4 regions of the Mesorhizobium sp. C120A genome follow, and region 3 is predicted to be linked to each of the others. Evidence: predicted binding sites of a transcription regulator. Region 3 holds the regulator's gene; each other region holds the start of a gene.
The links. Region 3 encodes PhoB, which activates phosphate uptake and scavenging genes when phosphate is short. Its sites were predicted from a motif close to TGTCATNNANCTGTCAT; they were not measured.

Region 1 (7,270 bases), 3.3 Mb from region 3:
AACTTCTCGGACGCCAATTGGGCGACCCCACAGACCGCGAGATCCGGTCTCATCTTTGCAGCCTTCGTCTTCTGGCTGTTCTGCTTCGGCATGTCGCGGTATTCGATGTACACGGAACGCCGGCTCGACACCGGCCACAAACGTTGATGCATGTCGCCCAAAAGTGTTTAGCGGTTTTGGGACAACGACATGCATCATAGCTAAAAGACAGAACAAAAAGGGGAACCTGCCATGGTCATAGAAAACGCCGTCAGCGCCGAAGAGATCAAGGTCGATGCCAAGAAGATGCACATTTCGACCACCGATGTCGCAATCGACATCATCGGCATGCACAAATGGTATGGCGAGTTCCATGTGCTGAAGGACATCAACCTCAAGGTGATGCGCGGCGAGCGCATCGTCATCTGCGGTCCTTCGGGCTCGGGCAAGTCGACCATGATCCGCTGCATCAACCGGCTGGAAGAGCACCAGAAGGGCAAGATCATCGTCGACGGCAAGGAACTCACCAACGATCTCAAGAAGATCGACGAGGTGCGCCGCGAGGTCGGCATGGTGTTCCAGCACTTCAACCTGTTTCCGCATCTGACCATCCTGGAGAACTGCACGCTGGCGCCGATCTGGGTGCGCAAGACGCCGAAGAAGCAGGCCGAGGAAATCGCCATGCACTTCCTCAAGCGCGTCAAGATCCCCGAACAGGCCAACAAATATCCGGGCCAGCTGTCGGGCGGCCAGCAGCAGCGCGTGGCGATAGCGCGTTCGCTGTGCATGAACCCGCGCATCATGCTGTTCGATGAGCCGACCTCGGCGCTCGATCCCGAAATGATCAAGGAAGTGCTGGAGACGATGGTGGGCCTGGCCGAGGAAGGCATGACCATGCTGTGCGTCACTCACGAAATGGGCTTTGCCCGCAAAGTCGCCAACCGGGTGATCTTCATGGATCAGGGCCAGATCGTCGAACAGAACACGCCGGCCGAGTTCTTCGACCATCCGCGCCACGAGCGCACGAAGCTGTTTCTGTCGCAGATCCTGCACTGAGCATTTTCATGCGAACCAAAAGAGCCCGGCCGTAATGCGGCCGGGCTCTTTTGCTATCTGGGGGGTTGATCTTCTCCATTGAAACACAAAGCCGCCGCCGCATGAGAAAAGCCCTGCGTTTCGTGGCCATGCTGATTATCGTGGTCGCGCTCGCTGCCGCGCTCGGCACGCTGGTGCCGCGTCCGCTGTGGCCGGCGTCAGCGGCGGGTGAGGGCACGCGCCATATTCTGGTGCTGGAGAATCCGATCCACACCGACATCGCCATTCCAGTCGATGACGAGGTGCGCCGGCGCTTCCATTTCCTGGTCGCTGCCGGCATCCCTGTCGACGCCCCGGAAGTGCGCTACATCGTCTTTGGCTGGGGCGGCCGGGCCTTCTATCTGGAGACGCCGAGCTGGTCGCAGCTGAAAGCAGTGCCCGTCCTCAAGGCGCTGACACTGGACGCCTCGGTCATGCATGTCGATATCGCCGGGACCATCGCCGAGCCGCACCCTGCTGTCACCGGTTTCGACATCGATGAGGAACGTTTTGCAGCGCTGCTCAACTATATCGACGCGAGTTTCCAGCAAGGGCCGCATGGTCCGGTCGTCATCGAGAACGCCGCCTATTCCAGCTTCGACCGCTTCTTCGAGGCGAACGGCCATTTCAACGCGCTTGTCGGCTGTAACACCTGGACAGCCGCCGGCCTGCGCACCGCCGGCCTGCGCACCGGCTGGTGGAACCCGCTGCCGGCCTCGCTGGGCTTGTCGATGCGGTTTTATAACTAGCAGTCCTTCATCGCACCGCGACAGTGTTGGATCTTTTGAAGTCAGCGGGACAGCACCCCCCTCTGGCCTGCCGGCCATCTCCCCCGCAAGGGGGGAGATCAGCCGTTTTGCCCGCGGCGCTCGTGCTGCAACGCCGGCGATTTTGGCGAAGGCGACGGCGACATCCAATCTCCCCCCTTGCGGGGGAGATGTCCGGCAGGACAGAGGGGTGGGAAGGATCGCTACGTCGACGATCTAGACTGCCGAGTGTCCGCTCGCCATCCATAGAGCCAGTCGAGGTCGGCGGCGAGCTTGTCGGGCGAGCGCATGGCCAGGAACAGATTGCGGGCGATCGCCACCGGGCCGGCAGCATGCCAGGCGAGGCGGTTTACGGCCCCACGACGCGCGGCCTTGGCGACACGCGGCCGCCGAAGATTTTCCCAGATTCGAAAACTTCTGGGCAGATCGCCAGGGAAATCGGCGATAGCCTCGGCAAGCGTGATGGCATCTTCGATCGCCATCGCGGCACCTTGCGCCGCAAACGGCGTCATCGCGTGCGCGGCGTCGCCGATCAGCGCGATGCCCTGCGGGCTCGTCCACCGCTTCTGTTCGACGGTGTGGATCGGAAAGGCCGTCCATGGGCCGGCCAGTGCCACAAGCTTCGTCAGGCCCGGCGCGGTGCCGCGCAGGGCAGCCGTGAGGATCGCAGGATCGGCATGGCCCGACCAACCTTCGGCCATGCGCTCACCCTTGGTGAAGGCGGCGAGATTGAAGGCCCGGCCTTTGCTGACGGGGTAGGCGACCATGTGGAAGCCTGGATGCAGGAACGTGGTGACGCAGTCGGCGGCGCCGATCGCGACAAAGGCTTCGCCGGCGGCGCTCTCGGCCGCGATCGTGACTCGCCAGGCGAGTTCGCCCGAAAAACGGCTTTTGACGAAGTCCTCGCCTGCGAGTTGCGCCCTGACCGCCGACCAGACGCCGTCGGCGCCGACCAGCAGTTTGCCGCGTGCCTCGATCTCGCGGCCGTCCACTTCGGCGGTCACGGCGACATATTGCGCGTCTTTGACGATGCCGGTCACGCGGGCGCCGGTGATGAGCTCAATCTGCGGCCGTTCAGCCATTTGCGCCAACAGCGCTGCCTGCACATCTGCGCGATGGGCGACAAGATAGGGCGCCTGCCAGCGCGCTTCGGCGGCGTGCCCGAGCGGTACCCGCGCCAGTTCGCGCAGCGTCCGGGCGTCCTTGAGCACGACCGCTTCCGACCGCAACGCTGCCGGCAACAGCCGGTCGAGCGCGCCGAGTTTTCGAAGAATGCGTGTTGCGTTGGGCGAAAGCTGGATGCCGGCGCCGGCCGCTTCTAGGTGCTGTGCCTGTTCGATAAGCTTTACCGGATAACCCCGTCCGGCGAAGGCAAGGGCGGCGGTCAGCCCGGCGATGCCGGCCCCGGCGATTATGACCTGCCGGGACCTTATGTCTTCCATCGGGCTTGTCGCGGAAGGATCAGGCGGCCTGGTCGATATAAAGGCAACCAGCCGGCAGCGTTTCCGTCGCCCTCAGCTTCGCCGAATAGCGGTAGAGCGTCGAGCAATACGGGCAGACCTTTTCATTGTCGTCGCCCATGTCGAGGAACACATGTGGGTGGTCGAAGGGCGGGTTGGCGCCGGTGCACATGAATTCCTTGACGCCGATGTCGATTGCCGGATGGCCCGCATCGTTCTGGAAATGGGGAATGGAACCGCCTGCCATCGTCGTCTCCTTGATCTCGTCGAAAAGCATCTGGAACATAACAGGCCTGTTTGCAAGATCGATGAAATGAAACTGTCGCAAAAGCCTGTCAGAGGATACGGTGAGCCGGTTAAGTGCATGTCCCTGAAATCGGAATGGTTTTCGCCGAAGGGTCATGCGTTACAAAAGCGTGTTAGAGGCATGGCACGTCCAGCGGCGCTCCAAGGGACGGTTGGCGGGGAAGAGCAGGAACCATGAACGAACTGAAGCCGGTGCAGAGCGAATTCATCAATGTCGAGGTGGCGAGCCCCGACGGCGGCAACCCCGATAGGTTCGTCAACCGTGAGTTCTCCTGGCTGCAGTTCAACCGGCGTGTGCTCGAGGAATCGCAGAACGAGCACCATCCGCTGCTCGAACGCGTCCGTTTCCTGTCGATTTCGGCCGCCAATCTCGATGAATTCTTCATGGTCCGCGTCGCCGGCCTTGCGGGCCAGGTGCGCGAAGGCATTGCGCTCAAGAGCCCCGACGGCCGCACGCCGGAGCAGCAGCTGGAACAATTGCTGCGCGAGGTCGAGCGGCTGCAGGAGGACCAGCAGAACAGCCTTTCGGCGCTGATGTTGCTGCTCAACAAGGAAGGCATTGAGAGCATCACCCGCGACGCACTGACCAAGGATGAAAAAGTCTGGCTGGAAGACCATTTCCAGGACCAGGTTTTCCCGGTGCTGACTCCACTGTCGATCGACCCGGCGCATCCGTTTCCGTTCATTCCCAATCTCGGCTTCTCGATGGCGCTGCAATTGCGCCATCGCAAGAATGGCGAGGAGATGAGCGCGCTTCTGCGCCTGCCGGTGGCGCTGAAGCGCTTCATCCGTCTGCCCGACCGCAAGCAGCACGTTCGCTTCATTCCGTTGGAGGAGGCTGTCGGCCTCTATATCGGCAAGCTGTTCCCCGGCTATGAGGTCAAGGGTTCCGGCACGTTCCGCATCATCCGGGACAGCGATATCGAGGTCGAGGAAGAGTCGGAAGATCTCGTGCGCCTGTTCGAGACGGCGCTGAAGCGGCGCCGCCGCGGTTCGGTCATCCGCATCGAATTCGACAAGTCGATGCCCGGCGAATTGCGCGAGTTCGTCGCCGGCGAGCTTGGCGTCTCTTCGAGCCGCATCAGCGTTCTGACCGGCCCGCTGGCGCTCAGCCAGATTTCCGAGATCGTCGCCGTGCCGCGCGACGACCTGAAGTTCACCCCCTACAATCCACGCTTTCCCGAGCGCATTCGCGAGCATGGCGGCGACTGTTTCGCGGCCATCCGCGAGAAGGACATCGTCGTCCACCACCCCTATGAATCCTTTGACGTGGTGGTCCAGTTCCTGCGCCAGGCGATGGCCGACCCGGAGGTGGTGGCGATCAAGCAGACGCTCTACCGCACCTCCAACGACAGCCCGATCGTGCGCGCCTTGGTCGACGCGGCCGAGGCCGGCAAATCGGTAACCGCCCTGGTCGAGCTCAAGGCGCGCTTTGACGAGGAAGCCAACATCCGCTGGGCGCGCGACCTCGAACGCGCCGGCGTCCAGGTCGTGTTCGGCTTCCTCGAACTCAAAACCCATGCGAAAATGTCGCTTGTGGTGCGGCGCGAGGACGGCAAGCTGCGCAACTATGTCCATCTCGGCACCGGCAACTACCATCCGGTGACCGCGCGCATCTACACCGACCTGTCCTTCTTCACCACCGATCCGACGATCGCGCGCGATGTCGCCCAGCTGTTCAACTTCATCACCGGCTATGCCGAGCCGACGGATGAGATGCGGATCGCCATCTCGCCGTTTACGCTGCGCAGCCGTATCCTCAAGCACATTGCCGACGAGGTCGCCTACGCGCTGGCTGGCCGTCCGGCGCGCATCTGGATGAAGATGAACGCGCTCGTCGACCCCAACATCATCGACGCGCTCTATGACGCCAGCCGTGCCGGCGTCGAGATCGATCTCGTCGTGCGCGGCATCTGCTGCCTGCGGCCGCATGTGCCCGGCCTGTCGGAAAACATCAGGGTCAAGTCGATCGTCGGCCGCTTCCTCGAACACAGCCGCATCTATTGCTTCGGCAACGGCCATGGCCTGCCGTCGGACGAGGCGATCGTCTACATCGCCTCGGCCGACTTGATGCCACGTAATCTCGACCGCCGCGTCGAGACCATGGTGCCGATCACCAATCCAACGGTGCATGAACAGATCCTTGGCCAGATCATGCTGGGCAACATCATGGACAACCAGCAAAGTTTCGACGTATTGGCTGACGGAACCTCCCGGCGCGTCGTGCTGGAGGAGGGTGAGGAACCGTTCAACGCGCAGGAATATTTCATGACCAATCCGAGCCTGTCGGGACGGGGTGACGCGCTGAAGTCGCATGCGCCCAAGCGCATCGCGCAGTTCAAGCGTCGCAAGAAGAACACCGGCTGATGATTTCAACGTCCCAAGGCCGGCTGCAGGATCGCCGGCCGCTGTCCATCATCGACATCGGCTCGAACTCGATCCGCCTTGTCGTCTATGAAGGGTTGGCGCGCTCGCCGACCTTGCTGTTCAACGAAAAGATGCTGGCCGGCCTCGGCCGCGGCATCGTTTCGACCGGCAAGCTCGACCCCGAGGCGGTGACGCGCTCGATGGAGGAGTTCCGCCGTTTCCGCGCGCTCTCCGACCAGGCGGGTGCGGAGCACATGTTTGTGCTGGCAACGGCCGCGGCCCGCGAAGCGATCAACGGACCCGACTTCATCCATCGCGCCCAGGATGTGCTCAAGACCGAGATCCGCGTGCTCACTGGCCGGCAGGAGGCCCATTATTCGGCGCTTGGCGTCATTTCGGGCTTCCACCCCGCCGATGGCATTGCCGGCGATCTTGGCGGCGGCAGCCTGGAGCTTATCGACATCAATGGCGAGGCGATCGGCGACGGCATCACGCTGCCGTTGGGTGGCCTGCGGCTGCAGGACATGGCCAGGAATTCGCTCGCCCAGGCGGCAAAGATCACCCGCGACGAACTGGCGCGCGCCAAAATGTTGAAGGGCGGGCAGGGACGGCCCTTCTACGCCGTTGGCGGCACCTGGCGAAACCTTGCCCGGCTGCACATGGAAATGACCAACTACCCGCTTGGCGTCATGCACCACTATGAGATCGGTGTCGACAGCGCCGCCAATTTCCTGAAGCAGGTGGCGAAAGGCGAGATCGAGAAGGTCAAGGGCATCGAAGGCGTGTCGAAGAACCGCCGTTCACTGCTGCCCTATGGCGCGGTCGTGCTGCAGGAGATCATGGCGGCGATGCAGCCGTCGAAGATCATCGTCTCGGCATTGGGAGTGCGCGAAGGCTTTCTCTATTCGCTGCTCGACCCGGCCGAGCAGAAGGCCGATCCGCTGGTCTCCGCTTCGGAGGAACTGGCGCGGCTGCGGTCGCGCTCGGTCACCCATGCGCATGAGCTTGTCGAATGGACGGACAAGACCTTTGCCGCCTTCGGCATCGACGAGACGGAGGATGAGGCGCGCTATCGCCACGCTGCCTGTCTGCTGGCCGATATAGGCTGGCGCGCACACCCGGAATATCGCGGCAAGCAGTCGCTCAACATCATTGCCCACGCCTCCTTCATTGGCGTCGATCACCCCGGCCGTGCCTTCCTGGCGCTGGTCGGCCTGTTCCGCCACGAAGGCGTGTTCAACGATGCGGCGCCGGAAATCCGCGGCCTGGCGACGCCGCGCTATCTCGAGCGAGCCCGCATCCTGGCGGCGGTGCTGC
Region 2 (7,270 bases), 2.7 Mb from region 3:
TTCAAGTTGTGGTTGTCCCTGCATGTTCGGCCTTGTGGGCCGAATCGGCAATCGGACTTTCGTCTTTAGGCGCAGGCATAGCAGCGATTGCAAATTTAGCCGTGGTAACCGGCTGCCACCACCTTTCGCGCGTGCCGCCCATAATCGCCTCCAACATGCAGCGGCGGAGACTGATTTGGCGAAGGCAATCCATTCAATGATCCGGGTTCTCCAAGAGGCCAGATCCGTCGATTTCTACAGAAACGCTTTCGGGCTCGACGTCGCCGACAGGCTGGATTTCGAGACATTCACGCTGATTTACCTTGCCAACGCCGAAACGGGGTTCGAGCTCGAACTCACCGTGAACAAGGGCCGCACAGAGCCTTATGGGCTTGGCGACGGTTACGGCCATCTGGCGGTCTCGGTGTCCGATCTCGACAGCGAACACGACCGGATCGGCGCGCTCGGCCTCAACCCCAAGAAGATCGTCGAATTCAACCGCGACGGATCGCTGATCGCCCGCTTTTTCTTCATCGAGGACCCCGACGGCTACAAGATCGAGGTTCTGCAGCGTGGAGGGCGCTTCCAGTAGGGGATTATCAGCCGCATTTAGCCGCGCGGCGCCAGCAACGGCGCTGTTCAAGGGCGCAAACAGCAAGCAGGGAGGAACAAATGGTCACGATCTATGACGCGAGGCTCTCACGTCGTGAACTTCTCAAGCGCGGCGGCATCGGCGCGTTGCTCGTCATTTCCGGCAGCGCCGTCATCAGCCCTGAAAATGCCTGGGGGCTCGAGACATCGGCGCTCAAGCCCGAAACCATGGCAACGCTGATCCAGATGGCGCGCGACATCTATCCGCACGATCAGGTGCCCGACAAATACTATGCCATCGCCGTAAAAGGGCATGATGAGCAGGCCGGCAAGGACGCTGCCTACAAGACGATGATCGAAGACGGCATCGCCAACCTCGACAAGAAGTCGGGCGAGGGCGGCTATCGCGGCCTCGGCTGGGAGGAGCAGCGCGTTGCCGTGCTGCAGCAGATCGAGGCGACGCCGTTCTTCCAGTCCATCCGCGGCGGCCTCGTCGTCAGCCTCTACAACCAGCAGGAGGTGTGGCCGATTTTCGGCTACGAGGGCGAATCCTACTCCAAGGGCGGCTACATCGCGCGCGGTTTCGACGACATAGAGTGGCTCTGAGCCCTTCCGTCGTTCTGAAACCCCGCAAACAGGAATTCATGGGAGGAAACCATGGCAGCTTCATTTGATCTCAACAACGACGGCGTGGTCGTGATCGTCGGCTCCGGCGCCGGCGGCGGCACGCTCGGCAACGAACTCGCCCAGAAAGGCGTCGATGTCGTCATCCTCGAGGCCGGCGCGCGCCACGAATACGAGGATTTCATCAACGACGAGTGGGGTTCCTTCAGCCAGCTCGCCTGGACGGACAAGCGCACAACCTCAGGCGACTGGCGGGTGTCGAAGGATTTCCCCAATTTGCCGGCCTGGATCGTCAAATCGGTCGGCGGCTCGACCACGCACTGGGCCGGCGCCTCGTTGCGCTTCCAGAAGCATGAGTTCAGGACGCTCTCGACCTACGGCAAGCTGGAAGGCGCCAACCTGCTGGACTGGCCGGTCACATTGGCCGAGATGGAGCCGTACTACGCCAAGGCGGAAGCCAAGATGGGCGTCACCGGCACCAATGGCTGGCCGCGGCTGCCCGGCAACAACAACTTCAAGGTGCTCAAGGCCGGCGCCGACAAGCTCGGCTATAAGGAATGTCATACCGGCAACATGGCAATCAATTCGGTCGAGCGCGACGACCGCAACTCCTGCCAACAGACCGGCTTCTGCTTCCAGGGTTGCAAATGGGGCGCCAAATGGTCGACGCTCTACACCGAGATTCCCAAAGGTGAGGCGACCGGCCATCTCGAGGTCCGGCCAAACGCCATGGCGATCAAGATCAACCATGACGCTAGCGGAAAAGTGACCGGCGTCGTCTATGCCGACAAGGACGGCAATCTGCAGGAGCAGAAGGCCCGCATCGTCGCCGTCGCCGGCAACTCGATCGAAAGCCCGCGCCTGCTGCTGAACTCCGAGTCAGCGAAGTTTCCGCAAGGGCTTGCCAATTCGTCGGGGCAGGTCGGCAAGAACTACATGCGCCACACCACCGGTTCGGTCTACGCCATCTTCGACCAACCGGTGCATATGTATCGCGGCACCACCATGGCCGGCATTATCCGCGACGAGGCGCGGCACGATCCCTCACGCGGCTTTGTCGGCGGCTATGAATTCGAGACGCTGTCGCTCGGCTTGCCCTTCATGGCCGCCTTCCTCAATCCCGGCGGCTGGGGCCGTTCCTTCACCACCGCGCTCGACCACTATGATCACATGGCTGGCCTGTGGATCGTCGGCGAGGACATGCCGCGCGCGGAAAACCGCGTCACGCTGCACAAGGACGAGAAGGACGCGCACGGTATGCCGATCGCCGACGTGCATTTCGATGATCATCCCAACGACACGGCGATGCGCAACCATGCCTACAAGCAGGCCACAGCGCTTTACCATGCGGTCGGCGCGACGCGCTCCTTCCCGACGCCGCCCTATCCCTCAACCCACAATCTCGGCACAAACCGGATGAGCGAAAAGGCGGAAGACGGCGTCGTCAACAAGCACGGCCAAGCGCACGACATCAAAAACCTGTTCGTGTCGGACGGCAGCCAGTTCACCACCGGTGCGGCTGAAAATCCGACGCTGACGATCGTGTCGCTGGCTATCCGCCAGGCCGAATACATCGCTTCGCAAATGTCGGCCAAGACGATCTGAGCCGTCCTCCGGGATCGCTACGCGGAACGCGCATGGCGCGTTCCGCCCTTTTTTCCTAGGACTCACTATGCGCCGACCGGCTGTCCGTCCTTGCGGCGGATGGCGACGACGGACGGTCGCGGCAGCTGGCCATCCCTGAAGTCGGGCCACAGCGTCTGCGCCTTGTCGAGCGTCTCTGCATCTTCCGCAGGGTGCTGCACCGACAGGAACAAAGTCGTGCCGTCCGGCGTGAAGCATGGGCCGGTCGCTTCGGCGCCATGCGGGCAGGTGAACAGCAGCTTCGGCAGGCCGCGCGCCGCACCTTCGGTGTCGACGCCATAGACGCCGTCCGGCAGGTCGAAATCATTGGCGCCGTCCGTCGCCACCCACAGCCGCCCCGCCGGGTCGAAGGTGATGTTGTCGGGGCAGACGAACCAGCCATTGTCCGACGTGTCCGGATGAAAAGTGGCGCCGACCTTGGCATCTTTCGGGTTGCCGCAGAGCACGAACAGGTCCCAGGCATAGTTTTCGGCCGTGTGGTCGGCATCCGCGCCGCGGCCGCCGGGCGGGATCAGTTCGACAATATGGCCCCAGAGATTTTCCGGCCGCGTGTTGGCCGGATTGACCTTTGACTGGTCGCGCTTCTTGTTCTTGGTCATCACCGCATAGACGCGGCCGGTCACCGGATTGGTCTCGATGTCCTCGGGCCGGTCCATCGGCGTGGCGCCGAGCGCATCTGCCGCAAACCGCGTCTTCAACAGCACCTCGGCCTGGTCGGCAAAACCGTTCTCGACGGTAAGCTTGCCCTGGCCGTGCACCAACGGCAGCCACGTCATCGAGCCATCGGCATCGAAGCGGGCGACCGACAGCACGCCATCGTCGAGCAGATCGGCGCCGGAGGCCGGGTTGGCCTTGTCATAGGCCTTGGCCGAGACGAAGCGGTACATATATTCGAAATAGTCGTCGTCACCCATATAGACGACAACGCGGCCGTCCTTGTTGAGGACCACGGTCGAGGCCTCATGCGACATGCGGCCAAGTGCCGTGCGCTTCACCGGCCTGGACTGAGGATCGTAAGGGTCGATCTCGACCACCCAGTCGAAGCGGTTGGCCTCGTTCGGTTCCTTGTCGAGGTTGAAGCGGTCATGGAAGCGGCCGCGGCCATAGATGTCGGAGCCGTCGAAGCCGTAACGGTCGAGCAGGTCGGCAGTCGGCGCCTTTTTCGGGTCGCCGCCGAAAATGTCGGACACGCCTTCCTCGCAGGTCAGCACCGTACCCCAGGGGGTGAAACCGCCGCTGCAATTATAGCTGGTGCCGAGCACTTTCGTGCCAGTCGGGTCGGCCGAAGTTTTCATCAGCGCATGGCCGGCAACCGGTCCGGAAACGGTCATTTCGGTGTTGGCGGTGATGCGGCGGTTCAGCGGACTGTCGGCTACGGTTTCCCACTTGCCGTCCTTCAATTGCACCTCGACGATCGAATGGCCCATCGCGGCCATGCCGAGATCGACCTGTTCCTTGGTCATCGTCTTGCCGGCATCGCCCTCGGTCATCCCCGGAAACATCACATTGGGCGAGATGTATTCGTTGTTGACGCAGAGCAGGCCATGATCAGAATTCACCGTGCCCTTCGGCAGCGGCATGAAGGCGATGTAGTCGCAATTGTAGCCGAAGCGCTTTTCCTGTTCCTCCGCCGCGACCTTGTTGCCGTCGAATTCGGCGAGGCCAGCTGCAAGCGGATCGCCCCAGCGCGCGACGATGGTCGTCTCATAGCCTTCGGCGGCGGCATGGGTCTTGTCGTAGACCCGCTTCAGCTCGGGAAAGCCGAGCGTCGACTGCGCTGCGGCGGCATGCGTTTCGCCGGCAAACAAGGAGCCGACAAAGCTGCCGCCGGCAATCAGCGCGCCGGAGGCGAGGCTGCCTTTCAAAAGAGACCGGCGCGAGACGCGCTCGGCAATGATTTCGCGGATGACGGGGGAGGATGAAGACGGTGTATTGGCCATGGTGTCTGCCTCTCAGGGTGGATGTTACGGCGCACCGTTGCCCTAGTCTGCTTAGGCAACATTCACATGACATAAGAGGAAGGTTTTGCCGCAACTGGGCGCGGCACTACGCATCGCTCAGCCCTTGGTGCAGGTCGAGGCGGTGAAGGCGCCGTCGGGCTGCTTCAGAATGATGTCGAATGACGGGGCGGTCTTGCCGTCCAGTGTTGCCTGTGTCATGGAGACGGAGTTGCCACCGGTGGTATAGCCGCCCAGCGGCCCGAGCCAGGTTATCTCGCCATTGGCATTCATCTGATAGTTGTAGCCTTGCGTCCCGGTGCCGAATGTCACCGGGCCGGTATAGACATTGCCCTTGATGGTGATGTCGCCGAGGTTGAGGAAGGCGCCGAGCAGGTAGACCTCGCAATGATAGGTGCCGTCCGGAAGCTTGCCCTCGCTGAAATCGGCGCGCGCGGCGCCGCTCGTTGCCATCAGCAGCAGGATGCCGGAAATGCGTGAGATGCGAGATGTCATGACGTCTCTCTTTTGAAGGGCGAGCTTGCCCTATTTTTGCGCGGTGCCGCAACATTGTTCGCCCGGAAACCACGGCCGGAGATCAAAAACTAGGCATTTGTCTCAATTGGGCGAAAATTAGGCAAAAGTCGTGTGCGCTGCGCAAATTTGCCTCAATCAATTTCTACCGGCTGCCTTTGTTGTCTCTCCAGGCTAATATACCAACCGGCTGATAACGCTCGGCTATTACATCTTTATGAGCGGCGCCTTCGCGTTTGGCACGGCAGTTGCTTTGCATTGTCGCGGTGCAATCAAACAGCTTGGGAGTCTTCGGTATGAGGGGTAATTTCTCCACAATAACAAAAATGTTTTCGGCGGGCGTGATCGCCGCCGGCCTGTCGATGTCGTCTCCGGCCAAGGCCGCCGAAGACACGATCAAGGTCGGCATTCTGCATTCGCTGTCGGGGACCATGGCGATTTCGGAGACGACGCTGAAAGACGCCATGCTGATGCTCATCGAAGAGCAGAATGCCAAGGGCGGTCTGCTCGGCAAGAAGCTCGAGGCGGTCGTTGTCGATCCGGCCTCCAACTGGCCGCTCTTTGCCGAAAAGGCGCGCGAGCTGATCTCGAAGGACAAGGTCGCCGCCGTGTTCGGCTGCTGGACCTCGGTGTCGCGCAAATCGGTGTTGCCGGTGTTCTCGGAACTCGACAACATCCTGTTCTACCCCGTCCAGTATGAGGGCGAGGAAAGCGAGCGCAACGTGTTCTACACCGGCGCCGCCCCGAACCAGCAGGCGATTCCCGCTGTCGATTATCTCATGAGCGAAGACGGTGGCTCGGTGAAGCGCTGGGTGTTGGAAGGCACCGACTACGTCTATCCCCGCACCACCAACAAAATCCTCGAGGCCTATCTGAAGGCCAAGGGCGTCGCCGCCGAAGACATCATGGTCAACTACACGCCGTTCGGCTTCTCCGACTGGCAGACCGAAGTCTCCGCAATCAAGAAATTCGGCTCGGCCGGCAAGAAGACCGCCGTCGTCTCGACCGTCAATGGCGACGCCAACGTTCCGTTCTACAAGGAACTCGGCAACCAGGGCATCAAGGCCGAGGACATCCCGGTCATGGCCTTTTCGGTCGGTGAGGAAGAACTGGCCGGTCTCGATACCGCGCCGCTGGTCGGCCATCTCGCTGCCTGGAACTATTTCGAGAGCGTCGACACACCCGAAAACAAGAAGTTCATCGCCGACTGGCACAAGTTCATCAAGAATGACAAGCGCACCACCAACGACCCGATGGAAGCTCACTATATCGGCTTCAACATGTGGGTGAAGGCGGTCGAAAAGGCTGGCACCACCGAGCCCGACAAGGTCATCGACGCCATGGTCGGCGTGTCCGTGCCGAACCTCACCGGCGGCTATTCGACCATGATGCCGAACCATCACATCACCAAGCCGGTGCTGATCGGCGAGATCCAGGCCGACGGCCAGTTCGAGACCGTGTCGCAGACGCCCGGCCTCGTGATGGGCGACGAATGGTCCGACTATCTGCCCGATTCCAAGGACCTGATTTCGGATTGGCGCGCGCCTCTGTCCTGCGGCAACTTCAACGTTGCCACCGGCAAATGCGGCGGCAAGGGCACGAACTGATCCCTCCCGGGACTGACCGATCGTGGACGCGTCCACGATCGGTACCGCCAAGCGTCCGGGCGCTTCAGCCCGCCCGGACGCGGAATTTCCCCACAGAAGAGTATCTGAACGGATGATCCTGTTGCGCACTCTCGGCCCCATGCTGGTGTTCCTGGTGGCAAGCCTATTGCCGTCGAACGCAGCCGAAGCCGATCTGCGCGCCATCGTCGCCAAATTCGCCACGGGCACGGGCTTTGCCACCACTGAGGCTGTTGTGCGCGAACTTGCCGCCACCGGCGATCCGCTGGTTGAACGGTCGCTTGCAGCCCTCGCCGAAGGCAATCTCTACATTCGTAAAGCCGATTCAGCCGTCTT
Region 3 (7,270 bases):
GAAAAACTTCTTCAACGCAGGCCCATGGACGGTTCGGGACCTTTATGGGCAAGTCGCCGCGGCAAGACAATGGCGCGGCCAAGCCATAATGACAGCTGGCATATCATGCATATTTAGCCGGCTTATCGATCTCGAGCATCAGTGAACATGACAGCTGACGATAGCGTGGTCTCAGGCCGCGATCTTCAGCGCACCCGGACCGGGAATGGCGCCGGGCGGGCACTTTCCCAGGATGATCATGCCGAGCACTTCGTCCTGCGTCACATCGGTGGTGAGCGCGGTGCCGACGACCTGGCCGTTCTTCATTACGCAGACCCGGTCGGCAAGCTCGAACACGTCGTGAATGTCGTGGCTGATCAGGAAAATGCCGATGCCGTCGGCCTTGAGCTGCTTTACCAGTTCGCCGACCTGCGCCGTCTCCTGCGGCCCAAGCGCGGCCGTCGGTTCGTCCATGATCAGGATGCGGGCGTTGAACAGGATGGCGCGTGCGATCGCCACCGACTGGCGCTGGCCGCCCGATAGCTTGATCACGGGCTCCTTGAAGCGCTGGAAGCGCGGATTGAGCCGGCCCATCACCTTGCGCGCCTCGGCCTCCATGGCGACATCGTCGAGTGTCCCCCACGCGGTCATCAGTTCGCGGCCGAGGAAGAGGTTGGCGGCAGCGTCGACATTGTCGGCCAGCGCAAGCGTCTGGTAGATCGTTTCGATGCCGTATTTCTTGGCGTCGCGCGGATTGGAGATCGAGGCCTCCTGGCCGTTGACCAAGATCTGGCCGGCATCGCGCTTGTAGGCGCCCGACAGGATCTTGATCAGCGTCGACTTACCGGCGCCGTTGTGGCCAAGCAGCGCCACCACTTCGCCCGGGAAAAGATCGATGGACGCATCGTCGACGGCGCGAATGCCACCGAACGCGATCGAGATGTTGCGCATGTCGATCAGTGGCGTACCGGTGGGAGCAGTTTTTTCCATAATCGTTCCTCCCTAGACGCGCTTGCGGTAGACGGTGTCGAGCCAGACGGCGATGACCAGGACAGCGCCAACGACAATGCTCTGCAGCGGCGAGTCGATGCCGAGCAGCACCATGCCGGATTGCAGCGACTGCATCAGTAGCGCGCCGAGCATGGCGCCCATCACCGTTCCGGCGCCGCCCGCGAGCGACGTGCCGCCGATGACAGCGGCCGCGATCACCAAAAGCTCGTCCAGTGTGCCCAGCGCATTGGTTGACGCATTGAGACGGGCCGACGAGATCGCCGCGCTGATTGCAGCCAGCACACCCATGATCATGAACACCTTCATGGTCACCCAGCGCGTGTTGATGCCGGCGAGTTCCGCTGCCTCCGGATTGCCCCCGATGGCGAAGACATAGCGGCCGAAACGCGTGCGCTTGGTGATGAACGTCATGATGATGCCGACAATCACCGCCATTAGCACCGGTATGGCGATGCCATGCGCGATGAACAGCCCGCCTTCGGGAACGGTGATGCCGTTCTGCTGTGCGTACTGGCGCACGATGCCGATCGGCCATGGATAGGAATTGGCGATCCACACGGCGCCGAGCATGGCCGCGCAAGTGACCACGCCAAGCAAGGTCTCGGCCCAGACGGGGCGCAGTGGAAAGCTGAAGCGCTTGCGCTGTGAGCGACCGTTGAGCAGCGCGAAGGCGACCGCCGCGCAGGCGACGATGCCGACGATCCAGCTGGCAGCGGCGCCAATCGAGCCGCGTGGTCCGCCGCCCATCAGCTGGAAGGTGGCGTCGAGTGGCGCGACCGTGCGCCCGCTGGTGATGAGCCATGCCATGCCACGCCAGACCAGCAGGCCACCAAGCGTCACGATGAAGGCCGGAACCTGCATATAGGCGATGATGAAGCCCTGGAACGCGCCGATCAGCAGACCAAGCACCACGCCGGCGGCAAGCGCGACGACCCAGAGCCAGGGGTTTCCAAGCTGGAAGCCGATGACGCGAATCAGGAATTCGGCCTGTGCCACGCCCATGATCATGCCGATCACGCCTTCGACGGAGCCCACCGAAAGGTCGATGTTGCGCATGACGATGACCAGTACCATGCCGGTCGCCATGATCGCGACCGAGGACGTCTGCACCGACAGGTTCCAAAGATTGCGCGGCGTCAGGAAAAGCCCACCCGACAGGATATGTATGCCGACCCAGATGACCAGCAGCGCGCCGACCATGCCGAGCATGCGCGTGTCGAGCTCGGTCGCTTTCAGGAACCGGGCGACCGCGCCGAGTTCAGACGCTCGTGCCGTATCGGCCTGCGGATTTGAGGTCGTGTCGGTCATGATGTCCTCCAGCGGCTTGCCGTCTGGCGCGGATGCCGGACCACAGCCTAGAAGTTTGCCGCCGATGGCGGAAACACACAATTCTCGTAGAGAAAACGCCGCGGCTTGACAGCCGCGGCGCCTCATTTCTTCAAGTCGTCGAGATCAGTTGCAAGCCGCGACGCTGCCGGCGGCGACGCCTGTGCAGACTTCGTCCTTCTTGATCCAGCCGGCGTCGATGACGACGTTGAGGTTGTCCTTGGTGATCGCGACGGGGGTCAGGAACAGCGACTTGACGGTGTTGCCGCCAGGCGTGGTGAAGTCCTTGGCGCCGGCAATGTCGCCCGTCTTCTTGCCATCGGCAAGCTGCGAGGCGATCTCGGCGGCGTTCTTGCCGAGTTCGCGCGCGTCTTTCCACACCGACACCGTCTGCGTGCCGAGCGCGATGCGGTTCAGGGCGGCATGGTCGCCGTCCTGGCCCGAGACCGGAACCGTTCCGGCAAGGCCCTGCGCCGTCAGCGCGGCGACAACGCCGCCGGCGGTGCCGTCATTGGCCGCAACCACGGCATCGACCTTGTTGTCATTGGCGGTCAGGAACTGTTCCATGTTCTTCTGGGCGTTGGCCGGCAGCCAGCCATCGGTATAGGCCTCGCCGACATTCTTGATCTTGCCCGAGTCGATGGCTTCCTTGAGCACTTCCATCGAGCCCGAGAACAGGAAATCGGCATTCGGATCCGAGCCCGAGCCCTTGATGAAGACATAGTTGCCTTCGGGCTTCGCCTTGAACACTTCGCGGGCCTGCATGCGGCCGACTTCCTTGTTGTCGAAGGTCAGGTAGAAGACGTCCTTGTTCTCGATCAGGCGATCATAGCCGACGACCGGAATGCCTTCGTCCAGCGCCTTCTGCACCGCCGGGCCGATGGCCGAGGCGTCCTGCGCCAGGATGATCAGCGAGTTGGCGCCCTGCGAGATCAGGCTTTCGACGTCGGTCAGCTGCTTGCCGGGATTGGACTGCGCGTCGGCCGAAATGTACTTGTCGCCGGCGGCTTCGATCGCCGTTTTCATCGCCGCCTCGTCGGTCTTCCAGCGCTCTTCCTGGAAGTTCGACCACGACACGCCGATGACCTTGTCCTTCGCCTGCGCGACCGACATCAGCGCCAGCGACATGGCGACACCCGCCAGCATGGCGGCTGCAAATCTGTTCATTATAACCCTCCCTGCGCCGCCCACGGCGCGACAAAACCGGCCCGAAGGCCTGCACAAAGAGGCTCCATTTTTTCGAGCCTCGAAAAAATACTGGTTCAATGATAAGGCACTGTCAACATCGATTATGATGGATTCTGATGGCGTTGCCGAATTTTTTCGAGCTCCGCAATAAACAATGACAGGGCTGCCGGCGTCTGCCAATATTTGGCTGGTGCCGTCGAACGCCTTCACTATCATGAGGCGCGAGGAGGCCGGGAGGAAAACAAATGTCGGTTGGGATCCGCCACGACGATCTGCGCCGTCGCAACCGTGCGATGGTGATTTCGGCCGTGCGCCGGGCCGGCCAGCCGTCGCGGACCGAGATTGCGGCGACCACCGGCCTCAGCCATTCGACGATATCGGCAATCTCGTCTGATCTAATTCAAGAAGGCATCCTGATTGAAGGCAAGCCTGGCGAGACCGGCTCGCTGAAACGCGGCCGGCCGCAGGTCGGCCTTGGCCTCAACCCGGAAGCGGCGGCGGTCATGACCGTGGTGCTGTCGCTGAACTTCCTCTCCGTCACCGTCATCGACTATGCCGGCCAGGTGGTCGCGGAAGAACAGCGCCGGCTCGACACGCTGACCATGCCGCGCGACGAGCTGATCGGCGAATGCGTAGCAATCGTCGGGCGGCGTCTCGCGGACCCGGACCTCGATGTCCAGAGCATCGCCCGCATTGCCATGGGCATCCAGGGCATCACCGATTCGCAGGCGCGGGCCATGCTGTGGTCGCCAATCACGCCACTGACCGACATTGCCTTCGCCGACATGTTGGAAGCGGAATTCGGCATTCCTGCCACCATGGAGAACGACTGCAATATGATGGCGGTGGCCCTGCAATGGCGCCAGCCCGAGCGCTACCGCGACAATTTCATCGCGATCCTCTTGTCGCACGGCATCGGCATGGGGCTGGTGCTGAAAGGCGAACTGTTCACCGGCACCCATTCCTCGGGCGGCGAGTTCGGCCACATGATCCACCGTCCGGGCGGCGCGCTCTGCCGCTGCGGGCGGCGCGGCTGCGTCGAGGCCTATGCCGGAAACTACGCCATCTGGCGCAGCGCCAAAATGATGAGCGAAGATGCCGAGCCGGTCGATATCGGCGACGCTGATATGCGCGCACTCGCCGCGCGCGCCCGCGAAACCGATGGCCCGGAGCGCGAAGCCTATCGCAAGGCCGGTGAGGCGCTCGGCTTCGGCCTCGGCAGCCTGTTTGCACTGATCGATCCGGCACCCGTCGCCATGGTCGGCGTCAGCGCCGCCGCCTTCGACTTGATCGAACCGGCATTGCGCGAAGCGATCGCCCAGACCGCCGGCGGCCAGCACTCGAAATCGATCTCCTTCGACACCGAGCCCAACGAGCTGCCGCTGATCCGCGAAGGCTGTGCCATGCGCGCGCTCGGCTTCGTCGATCAGGAGATTTTCGCGCCGGGCATTCAGGCCAAATCCGGCAAGCATGTCGCCTGAATGGCCGGCAACGGCGCGACGCGCAGCATCCTAGTCTTCCCTGATCGCGTAGCCGGCGCCGCGAATGGTACGGATGACATCCGGCATGCGGCCGTTGTTGACCGCTTTGCGTAAGCGCCCGACATGGACGTCGACGGTTCGCTCGTCGATATAGATCGTCTCGCCCCAGACATTGTCGAGCAGTTGGCTGCGCGAGAACACGCGGCCGGGATGGCGCATCATGAATTCGAGCAGCCGGAACTCGGTCGGTCCGAGCCTGATCTCGCTCTTCTTGCGGTAGACACGGTGCGACTCGCGGTCGAGCACGATGTCGCCGACCTTGAGCACGCTGGACAGCACTTCCGGCTTGGCCCGGCGCAGCAGCGCCTTCACGCGCGCCATGAACTCCGGCGTCGAGAATGGCTTGACCAGATAGTCGTCGGCACCGGTGGACAGGCCGCGCACGCGATCGCTTTCCTCACCGCGCGCGGTCAGCATGATGATCGGCAGCCGCTCGGTTTCGGGCCGCACTCTAAGCCGCCGGCAGAGCTCGATGCCGGAAACAGCGGGCACCATCCAGTCGAGCACCAGGAGATCGGGCACGTTTTCCTGCAGGCGGATCTCGGCCTCGTCGCCGCGTGTCACCACCTCGACCTGATAGCCTTCGGATTCGAGGTTGTAGCGGAGGAGCACGCCCAGCGGCTCCTCGTCCTCCACGACCATGATGCGTGGCGCGATCATAGGCAGTTCACCCTCATCAGGCCGGCGTGGCCATCGCCGTCTCGTCCTGCTTCGGACGATTGGCGGGCAATTGCTGGCCGGTCAGCACATAATACGCATTTTCGGCGATGTTGGTGACATGATCGCCGATGCGCTCAAGATTCTTGGCGCAGAACAAGAGATGCGTGCAGGCGGTGATGTTGCGAGGGTCTTCCATCATGTAGGTCAAGAGCTCACGAAACACGGACGTGTATTTGACGTCGATGCGCTCGTCGTCATTCCTGAGTTTTGCAAGCGCTGCCGCATCGGTGGCGGCATATTCCTCGACGACGCCTTGCACCTGGATCAGCACCAGTTGCGCCATGGCATCGATGGAGTGCGAGAGGTCGCGCGGCGTGACGCTCAAGCCCACGGTGCCGACGCGTTTGGCGATGTTCTTGGCGAGGTCGCCGATGCGCTCGAGGTCGCCCGCCATGCGGATCGAGCCGACCACGGCGCGCAGATCGTTGGCCATCGGCTGGCGCTTGGCGATCAGCGTGATGGCGCGGTCGTCCAGTTCGCGCTGGCGCGCATCCATGATGGCGTCGTCGGAAACGACACGCTGTGCCAGCGCATTGTCCGAATTGAGCAGCGCCCTGGTCGAGCCGCTGACCATCGAGCCTGCCAGATCGCCCATGTCGCGGATCAGCTTGCTGATCTGCCCGAGCTCTTCATCGAAGGAGGCGACGGTATGTTCACCCATGATCTTGGTCCTCGTGCCTAAAAATTCACCCGCCGGACGGCTCAGCCGAAGCGGCCGGTAATGTAGTCCTGGGTGCGCTTGTCGTCGGGGTTGGTGAACATCTTGTCGGTGACGCCCTCCTCGACGAGATAGCCGAGATGGAACATCGCCGTGCGCTGCGAGACGCGCGCCGCCTGCTGCATCGAGTGGGTGACGATGACGATCGTGTAGTTCTGGCGCAGTTCGTCGATCAGCTCCTCGACACGGGCGGTGGCGATCGGATCGAGCGCCGAGCAGGGCTCGTCCATCAGGATCACCTCCGGCGACACGGCGATGGCGCGCGCGATGCACAGGCGCTGCTGCTGGCCGCCGGACAGGCCGGTGCCGGGCTCCTGCAGGCGGTCCTTGACCTCGTTCCAGATCGCAGCCTTCTTCAGGCTCTGCTCGACGATCTGGTCCATGTCGGACTTGCGCTTGGCCAGCCCATGGATGCGCGGGCCGTAGGCGACGTTCTCGTAGATCGACTTCGGGAACGGGTTGGGTTTCTGGAACACCATGCCGACGCGGGCGCGCAGTTCGACGACATCGATGTTCTTGTCGTAGATGTCGTCTTCATCGAGCGTGATCTTGCCGGTCACCCGCGCCGAATCGATGGTGTCGTTCATGCGGTTGAGGCAGCGCAGGAAGGTCGACTTGCCGCAGCCGGACGGGCCGATCAGCGCCGTCACCTGGTTCTGGCGGACGTCGAGATTGACGTCGAACAACGCCTGCTTCTCGCCGTAGAAGACGCCGACCTTGTCGCCGCGCATCTTGATGACTTCGTTCGACTTGGCGTTCATTTTGTCGCCCACTGCATTCTCAAGGG
Region 4 (7,270 bases), 1.5 Mb from region 3:
AGTAAGGTCCGGTTTCAGCCGCCTCGTTGCCGCAGAAGTTGAAGTCTTCCGACAGCGGGTCGCCATTCGGCCATTTGCAGGTGCGCTCGGTGAGATCGGTGAGCTGCAGATGCCGCGAGATCGGCACGACGACGTTTTCGACCGGGCGGATGTAGTGGCGCGCCACTGGCTCGGCGTCGAACTGCGCCTGCAGTGCGTTCGCCCCGATCGAAGTCGTGACATGGCGCTGCGTGGTTGCGGCGCGAGGCACCGATTTCTGGATCGAAGATCCCTGCGTTGTCTTCTTCTGACGCGCCGGCGTCGCGGTCGAGCGTCCGCGGCCCGACAGCTTCAGCCGGTGCACCTTGCCGATGACCGCGTTGCGGCTGACCCCGCCGAGTTGTGCGGCGATCTGGCTTGCGCTCAAGCCCTCCGACCACAGTTTCCTGAGAAGTTCGACCCGCTCGTCAGTCCAGTTCATGAGACCGCGCTCCTGCTAAGTGTGCGGCAGCCGGAATCCATTCCCGACCCGGCAATCTTTGCCGGGGCAGACACCACATATATTAGGTGATTAGGTCCGCCGCACGAAATCTAGTTATTTCCCGACTACAATTACCTCATGTGTTGACTCGGTGACAAGAGTCCCAGGTGCAACACGAATCGGTTTTTTAGGTTTTCCCCAACTTGCCCGGTCGCTTATGAGCCGGCGTCTCGTCGGGAGCTTGCCGCGCGCCTCTGCGCGACGTTTTCGTTGACTTCATGGCCGAAAAACACGATAAGCCGCAAAGGCCGCCGCTTTGGCGGCTTTTTGATTTTTCCGGTACCGGAGACGCATATAATGAGCGGTTCGGCGCTTTACGAGACCTTTGCCCGCGCCCCTTTGGCCTTCGACCATGGCGAAGGCACCTGGCTGGTTACCGACAAGGGCGAGCGATATCTCGATTTCGCTGGCGGCATCGCGGTCAATTCGTTGGGCCACAGCCATCCGCATCTGGTCTCGGCGCTGACCGAACAGGCGGCCAAGCTCTGGCACGTCTCCAATCTCTACGAGATCCCGGGGCAGGCCCGGCTCGGCGAGCGGCTGGCTGACGCCACCTTCGCCGACAAGGTGTTCTTCACCAATTCCGGCGCCGAGGCGCTCGAATGCGCGATCAAGACGGCGCGGCGCTACCAGTTCGTCAAGGGCCATCCCGAGCGCTTCCGGGTCATCACCTTCGAAGGCGCCTTCCACGGCCGCACGCTGGCGACCATCGCCGCCGGCGGCCAGTACAAATATCTCGAAGGTTTTGGGCCCAAGGTCGAAGGCTTCGACCAGGTCGGCTTCGACGACATCGACGCCGCCGAAAAGGCGATCACACCAGAGACCGCCGCGATCCTGATCGAACCGGTGCAAGGCGAGGGTGGCATCCGCCCGGTGCCGACGCAATCCTTGAAACGGCTGCGGCAGCTCTGCGACCAGCACGGCCTGCTGCTGATCTTCGATGAGGTCCAGTGCGGTATCGGTCGCACCGGAAAGCTGTTCGCGCATGAATGGACCGGCGTGACGCCCGACATCATGGCGATTGCCAAGGGCATTGGCGGCGGCTTTCCGATGGGCGCGTGCCTCGCCACCGACGACGCTGTCGTCGGCATGACGGCAGGCGTGCATGGCACCACTTTCGGCGGCAATCCGCTGGCCATGGCGGTCGGCAACGCTGTGCTCGACGTCGTGCTGGAAGACGGCTTCCTCGAAGACGTCCAGCGCAAGGCATTGCTGATGAAGCAGGGCCTGGCGGCGGTCGCCGACGAATTTCCCGATGTCATCGAAGGCATCAGGGGCAGCGGCCTGATGCTTGGCCTGAAATGCGCCATGCCCAACACCAAGGTCAACATGGCGCTGCGCGACCAGCATCTGCTGGCGGTGCCGGCAGGCGACAACGTCATTCGTCTGCTGCCGCCGCTGACCGTCACCGACGCCGAGATCGGCGAAGCGCTCGATCGCATCCGCGCCGGCGCCAAGGGCCTGACCGACGCCATCGCCGCGGCCGCCGCGAAGTAATCCCGAGAACCATTCCCGATGAGCCTTCGCCATTTCACCGATCTTTCCGCCGTTTCCGAAGGCGATCTGCGCCTGATCCTGGACGATGCGGTGGTACGCAAGGCGCGACTCAAGGCCGGCGAACGGACCAAACCGCTCGAAGGCAAGGTGCTGGCCATGATCTTCGACAAGCCGTCGACGCGCACGCGCGTGTCCTTCGACGTCGGCATGCGACAGCTCGGCGGCGAGACCATCATGCTGACCGGCACCGAAATGCAGCTCGGCCGCTCCGAGACCATTGCCGACACCGCCAAGGTGCTGTCGCGCTATGTCGACGCCATCATGATCCGCACCACGTCGCATGAGCGGCTGCTCGAGCTGACCGAGAATGCCACGATTCCGGTCATCAACGGGCTGACCGACGACACCCATCCCTGTCAGCTGATGGCCGACATCATGACCTTCGAGGAGCATCGCGGTCCGGTTGCCGGCAAGACCATCGCCTGGACCGGCGACGGCAACAACGTGCTGCATTCGCTGCTCGAGGCCTCGGCGCGGTTCCGCTTCAACCTCAATGTCGCCGTACCGGAAGGCAGCGAGCCGGCGCAGAAGCACATCGACTGGTCGAAGACCAATGGCGGCAAGCTGCACTTCACCCGCTCGCCCGAAGAGGCCGTCGACCAGGCCGACTGCATCGTCACCGACTGCTGGGTGTCGATGGGCCAGGAACACCGCGCCCGCGGCCACAATGTCTTCTCGCCCTATCAGGTCAATGCGGCGCTGATGGCGAGGGCCAAGCCCGACGCCCTGTTCATGCACTGCCTGCCGGCGCATCGCGGCGAGGAAGTCACCGACGAGGTCATCGACGGTCCGCATTCGGTGGTCTTCGACGAAGCCGAGAACCGGCTCCACGCCCAGAAGGCGGTTTTGGCCTGGTGTCTGGGCGCTTGATCTCCAGGCGCTTGCTCTCAAAACGCTTGATCCGGGGCGGCGCGATGCCTATTTGCGCCCCATCACGCAAATCAAGCGCGTTTGGACGCATGCACCCCTCCGGGCCGCATGGCCGCGCCCTGGAGCTTTGTCATGTTGGAAACGCATCAAGTGACTGAACATCACCCCAAACTCGGCGAGTTCGGCTATGCCGGCGACGATCATGTCGTGCCCTTCGAGGTAGGCCCGCTCGACGTGCGCGGCCGCACCGTGCAGCTCGGGCCGATGCTCGACGCCATCCTCAACCGTCACGACTATCCCGAGCCGGTCGCCCGCCTGCTGGCGGAAGCCTGTGTGCTGACGGTGCTGCTCGGCACTTCGCTCAAATTCGAAGGCAAGTTCATCCTGCAGACCCGCACCGACGGGCCTGTCGACATGCTGGTCGCGGATTTCTCCACGCCCTCGGCATTGCGCGCCTATGCGCGCTTCGATGCCGACCGGCTGGAGGCCCTGGTGGCCGCAGGCCAGACCTCGCAGCAGACGCTGCTGGGCAGCGGCGTTTTGGCGCTGACCATCGACCAGGGCGCGCACACGCAGCGCTATCAGGGCATCGTCCAGCTCGACGGCGAGACGCTGGAAGACGCCGCGCGCACCTATTTCCGCCAGTCGGAGCAGATCCCGACCGACCTCCGGCTGTCGGTGGCCAAGCTGCTGACGCCCGGCCCCGGCGGTGCGCGCGAGCAGTGGCGCGCCGGCGGTATCCTGGCGCAGTTCCTGCCGCAGTCACCCGAGCGCATGCGCGTGCCGGACATTTCGGGCGGCGACGGCGATCCGCGTGACGTGACGCAGGAGCCGGCCGACAATTCGTGGCGCGAGCTGGTGGCGCTGCTCGGCACCATCGAGCCGACCGAGCTGATCGACCCGACCATCGGCGCCGAGCGGCTGCTCTACAGGCTGTTCCACGAACATGGTGTGCGCGTCTTCGGCGGCGTGCCGGTCGCCGACCAATGTTCCTGCTCAAGGGACAAGATACGCGGCATCCTCGAGGGGTTTTCCGCGCAGGAGATCAAGGACAGCACCGAAGATGGCGGCATCCACGTCGCCTGCGAGTTCTGCTCGAAGCAGTACGACTTCGACCCGGCGGAGTTTGCAACTCAGTAGCATCTCTTCCTTCTCCCCGTTCACGGGGAGAAGGTGCCCGAAGGGCGGATGAGGGGCAGCGCGAACTTTGGTGAATGGCCGCGCATAGCCTGCGTCATGTGCGTGGAAGATAACCTCATGAGTCCGGCGGCGCCCCTCGTTGCACTGCCGGGCATTTCTCCCCGTATAGAGATGGGGAGAAAACCCCTAATTCACCGTCCGCCGCGTCCCCGGCAGATCCAGCGAAAACGCGGGAATAGCGACGTCGAACGTCTCGCCCTTTTTGTTGCGCATGGTGTAGTGGCCGACCATGAAGCCGGAGGGCGTCGAGAGCGGGCAGCCTGACGTGTATTGATAGCTGTCGCCGGGATTGAGCTCAGGCTGGTCGCCGACCACGCCGGCGCCGCGCACTTCCTCGATCCGGCCGCTGCCGTCGGTGATGTGCCAGTAACGCGACATAAGCTGCACGAAATCGTCCGACTGGTTGTCGATCGTCACCTGGTAGCCCCAGACATAGCGGTTCTCCGCCGGGTCCGAGCGGTCCTCCAGGTAGAACGGTCTGACCTGCACTTCGATGTTGCGCGTGACGGCGCGATACATGGGCTGCTCCGGTTGCGCGGCAGGGAACATTTGTCGCGCCATGCGGTTTGATACGCGCAGAGCGGCATGTCCTGCCAGCCTCAAAGCGCAGGTGCCGACAAACAATGTCATTTAAGTGACACATGACAATGTTGGTGTGCGCAAACCTTGCCGGCGACTCAAGGCCCATCTGTCGACTGACAAAGCAGCCGCGAGCGGCCTTTCCGGAGTGACCAGATCTCGATGGAACCAGCTCTCACAGCCGCCTTCGCTTCCTCCGCTTTGCTTCTTTCCAATCTCGCCAGCATCCTGCTTGCATCGTCGAAGCTGAAAGCGCGCCGTCTCATCCCTCCGCCGTCCAACGAGCAGCCGCCGGTCTCGATCGTCGTGCCGTCGCGCGGCGTGGAGCCGTTCACACAAGAGACGCTGCAGCGAGCTTTCTCGCTTGACTGGCCGATCTACGAACTGATCTTCTGCGTCGCTCACGCCGACGACCCGGTCGTCAAACTGATAAACAGGGCGATCGTCCTGTTTCCCAACGTGCCGGCCCGGCTGCTGATCGGCGACGACCGCGTCAGCAGCAACCCGAAGCTCAACAACTGCGTCAAGGGCTGGGAAGCGGCGCGCTATCATTGGGTTATTCTGGCGGATTCCAACGTGCTGATGCCTAGGGATTACGTCCAGCACCTGATGGCGGCCTGGCGGACCAATACCGGGCTTATCTGCTCGACGCCGATCGGCTCGCGGCCGGATGGCTTCTGGGCCGAGGTCGAATGCGCGTTCCTCAACACGCTGCAGGCGCGCTGGCAATATGCCGGCGAGGCGCTTGGCCTCGGCTTTGCCCAGGGCAAGAGCATGCTGTGGAACAAGCCGATGCTCGATACCAATGGCGGTATCCGCGCGCTGGCCGCCGAGATCGCCGAGGATGCTGCTGCAACCAAGCTGGTCAACGGACTGGGCCTGCACGTCAATCTCGTTGCCTCGCCTTTCGAGCAACCACTGGGGCAGCGCCGACTTGCCGACATCTGGTCGCGCCAGGCGCGCTGGGCGCGGTTGCGCCGCGTCACCTTCCCGCTGTTTTTCGCACCCGAGATCCTGACCGGCGTCGCCGTGCCGTTGGCGTTGGCGCTGGTGGCGGCCGCAAGTGCCGGCATCAGCCTGCCGGCCACGGTGTTGGCCGTGCTGACGGCGGCCTACATTCCCGAATGCGCGCTGGCCGCTGCCAAGGGCTGGCATCTGTCGCTGCGCATGGTCCCGGCGATGATGGTCCGCGACATGATGCTTCCCGCCATCTGGGCGCGCGGCTGGCTGAGCGGCGCCGTCGATTGGCGCGGCAACACCATGATCATCGGCACCAAGGCAGCCGAGCTGGAAGAGGCTTCGTCGGGAGCGTGACGCCTCGCGGCCTACCCGGCTGCCTTCAGCGCCTGCGCAACGTCCTCCAGCAGATCGTCCGTATCCTCAAGACCGACCGACAGCCTGAGCGTTCCCGGCCCGATGCCAAGCTCGGCGCGAGCTTCGTCGCTGAGGTTCTTGTGCGTGGTGGTCGCCGGATGGGTGATCAGGCTCTTGGCGTCGCCGAGATTGTTGGAGATCAGCACGATGTCGAGCGCGTTCTGCAAGGCGAAGGCCGCCTGCTTGCCGCCCTTGACGTCGAGGCAGATCAGCGTCGATCCGCCTGTCATCTGCTTCTTGACGATGTCGGCCTGCGGGTGGTCGGCGCGGCCGGGATAGATGACGCGGGCGATTTCCGGCCGTCCTGCCAGGAAGTCCGCGATCTTGGCCGCGCTTTCAGTCTGCTGGCGCACCCGAACCGGCAGCGTCTCCAGGCCCTTGAGCAGCGTCCAGGCGTTGAACGGCGACAGGCTCGGGCCGGTGTGGCGGAAATAGTCGTGCAAATTCTCGTCGATCCATTTCTTGTCCGACAGGATGATGCCGCCGAGACAGCGTCCCTGGCCGTCAATGTGCTTGGTCGCGGAGTAGACGACGATATGGGCGCCGAGCTGCAAGGGCTTCTGCTGCAAGGGCGTGGCGAAGACATTGTCGACGATCAGCCTGGCGCCGATCGAGGTGGCGAGCGCCGCCACCGCTGCAATGTCGACCACTTCCAGCGTCGGATTGGTCGGGCTTTCCAGGAAGAACAGTTTCGTGTTCGGCCGCACCGCCTTTTCCCAGTTGGCGATGTCGGTGCCGTCGACCAGCGTTGCCTCGATGCCGTATTTCGGCGCCAGCGTCTCCACCACCCAGCGGCAGGAGCCGAACAGCGCGCGCGCCGCAACGATATGGTCGCCGGCCTTGGCGCTGCACAGGAGCGCTGCCGTCACCGCCGCCATGCCGGACGCCGTGGCGCGCGCATCTTCGGCACCCTCCAGCGCGCACATGCGCTTTTCGAACATGTCGACGGTAGGGTTGGCATAGCGCGAATAGATGAAGCCCGGCTCCTCGCCCTTGAAACGGGCCTCGGCAGCCTGCGCCGTCTCGTAGACATAGCCTTGGGTGAGGTACATCGCTTCGGACGTCTCGCCGAACTGGGAACGCAGCGTTCCCCCGTGCACGAGTGCGGTCTGAGGTTTCCAGTTACGCTTCTTGGTGCTCATCGCTTTTGTTCCAGACACAAAAAAACCG

Region 1: NL532_RS22670 (RNA degradosome polyphosphate kinase) is a predicted target of PhoB. The motif match lies at 3,590-3,606, and genes of this name have one in related genera.
Region 2: NL532_RS19400 (PhoX family protein) is a predicted target of PhoB. The motif match lies at 4,834-4,850, and genes of this name have one in related genera.
Region 4: NL532_RS31285 (ceramide glucosyltransferase) is a predicted target of PhoB. The motif match lies at 4,772-4,788, and genes of this name have one in related genera.

The regions. Positions count from the first base shown of each region.
Region 1 covers NZ_CP100476.1:4,659,073-4,666,342, reverse strand. Annotated here, with positions in the region: gene NL532_RS22695 (amino acid ABC transporter permease) at 1-147, shown strand, start outside; gene NL532_RS22690 (amino acid ABC transporter ATP-binding protein) at 232-1,035, shown strand; gene NL532_RS22685 (TIGR02117 family protein) at 1,137-1,802, shown strand; gene NL532_RS22680 (FAD-dependent monooxygenase) at 2,024-3,262, opposite strand; gene NL532_RS22675 (zinc-finger domain-containing protein) at 3,282-3,527, opposite strand; gene NL532_RS22670 (RNA degradosome polyphosphate kinase) at 3,761-5,953, shown strand; gene ppx (exopolyphosphatase) at 5,953-7,270, shown strand, end outside.
Region 2 covers NZ_CP100476.1:3,989,850-3,997,119, reverse strand. Annotated here, with positions in the region: gene NL532_RS19415 (VOC family protein) at 176-571, shown strand; gene NL532_RS19410 (twin-arginine translocation pathway signal) at 652-1,176, shown strand; gene NL532_RS19405 (GMC family oxidoreductase) at 1,228-2,799, shown strand; gene NL532_RS19400 (PhoX family protein) at 2,865-4,778, opposite strand; gene NL532_RS19395 (hypothetical protein) at 4,896-5,291, opposite strand; gene urtA (urea ABC transporter substrate-binding protein) at 5,606-6,916, shown strand; gene urtB (urea ABC transporter permease subunit UrtB) at 7,029-7,270, shown strand, end outside.
Region 3 covers NZ_CP100476.1:1,335,927-1,343,196, reverse strand. Annotated here, with positions in the region: gene NL532_RS06635 (CHASE domain-containing protein) at 1-15, opposite strand, end outside; gene NL532_RS06630 (ATP-binding cassette domain-containing protein) at 172-969, opposite strand; gene NL532_RS06625 (sugar ABC transporter permease) at 982-2,298, opposite strand; gene xylF (D-xylose ABC transporter substrate-binding protein) at 2,443-3,483, opposite strand; gene NL532_RS06615 (ROK family protein) at 3,750-4,985, shown strand; gene phoB (phosphate regulon transcriptional regulator PhoB) at 5,016-5,705, opposite strand; gene phoU (phosphate signaling complex protein PhoU) at 5,722-6,426, opposite strand; gene pstB (phosphate ABC transporter ATP-binding protein PstB) at 6,468-7,270, opposite strand, start outside.
Region 4 covers NZ_CP100476.1:6,459,742-6,467,011, reverse strand. Annotated here, with positions in the region: gene NL532_RS31310 (GcrA family cell cycle regulator) at 1-460, opposite strand, end outside; gene NL532_RS31305 (aspartate aminotransferase family protein) at 818-2,017, shown strand; gene argF (ornithine carbamoyltransferase) at 2,036-2,947, shown strand; gene NL532_RS31295 (Hsp33 family molecular chaperone) at 3,056-4,087, shown strand; gene apaG (Co2+/Mg2+ efflux facilitator ApaG/CorD) at 4,274-4,666, opposite strand; gene NL532_RS31285 (ceramide glucosyltransferase) at 4,889-6,040, shown strand; gene NL532_RS31280 (O-succinylhomoserine sulfhydrylase) at 6,052-7,242, opposite strand.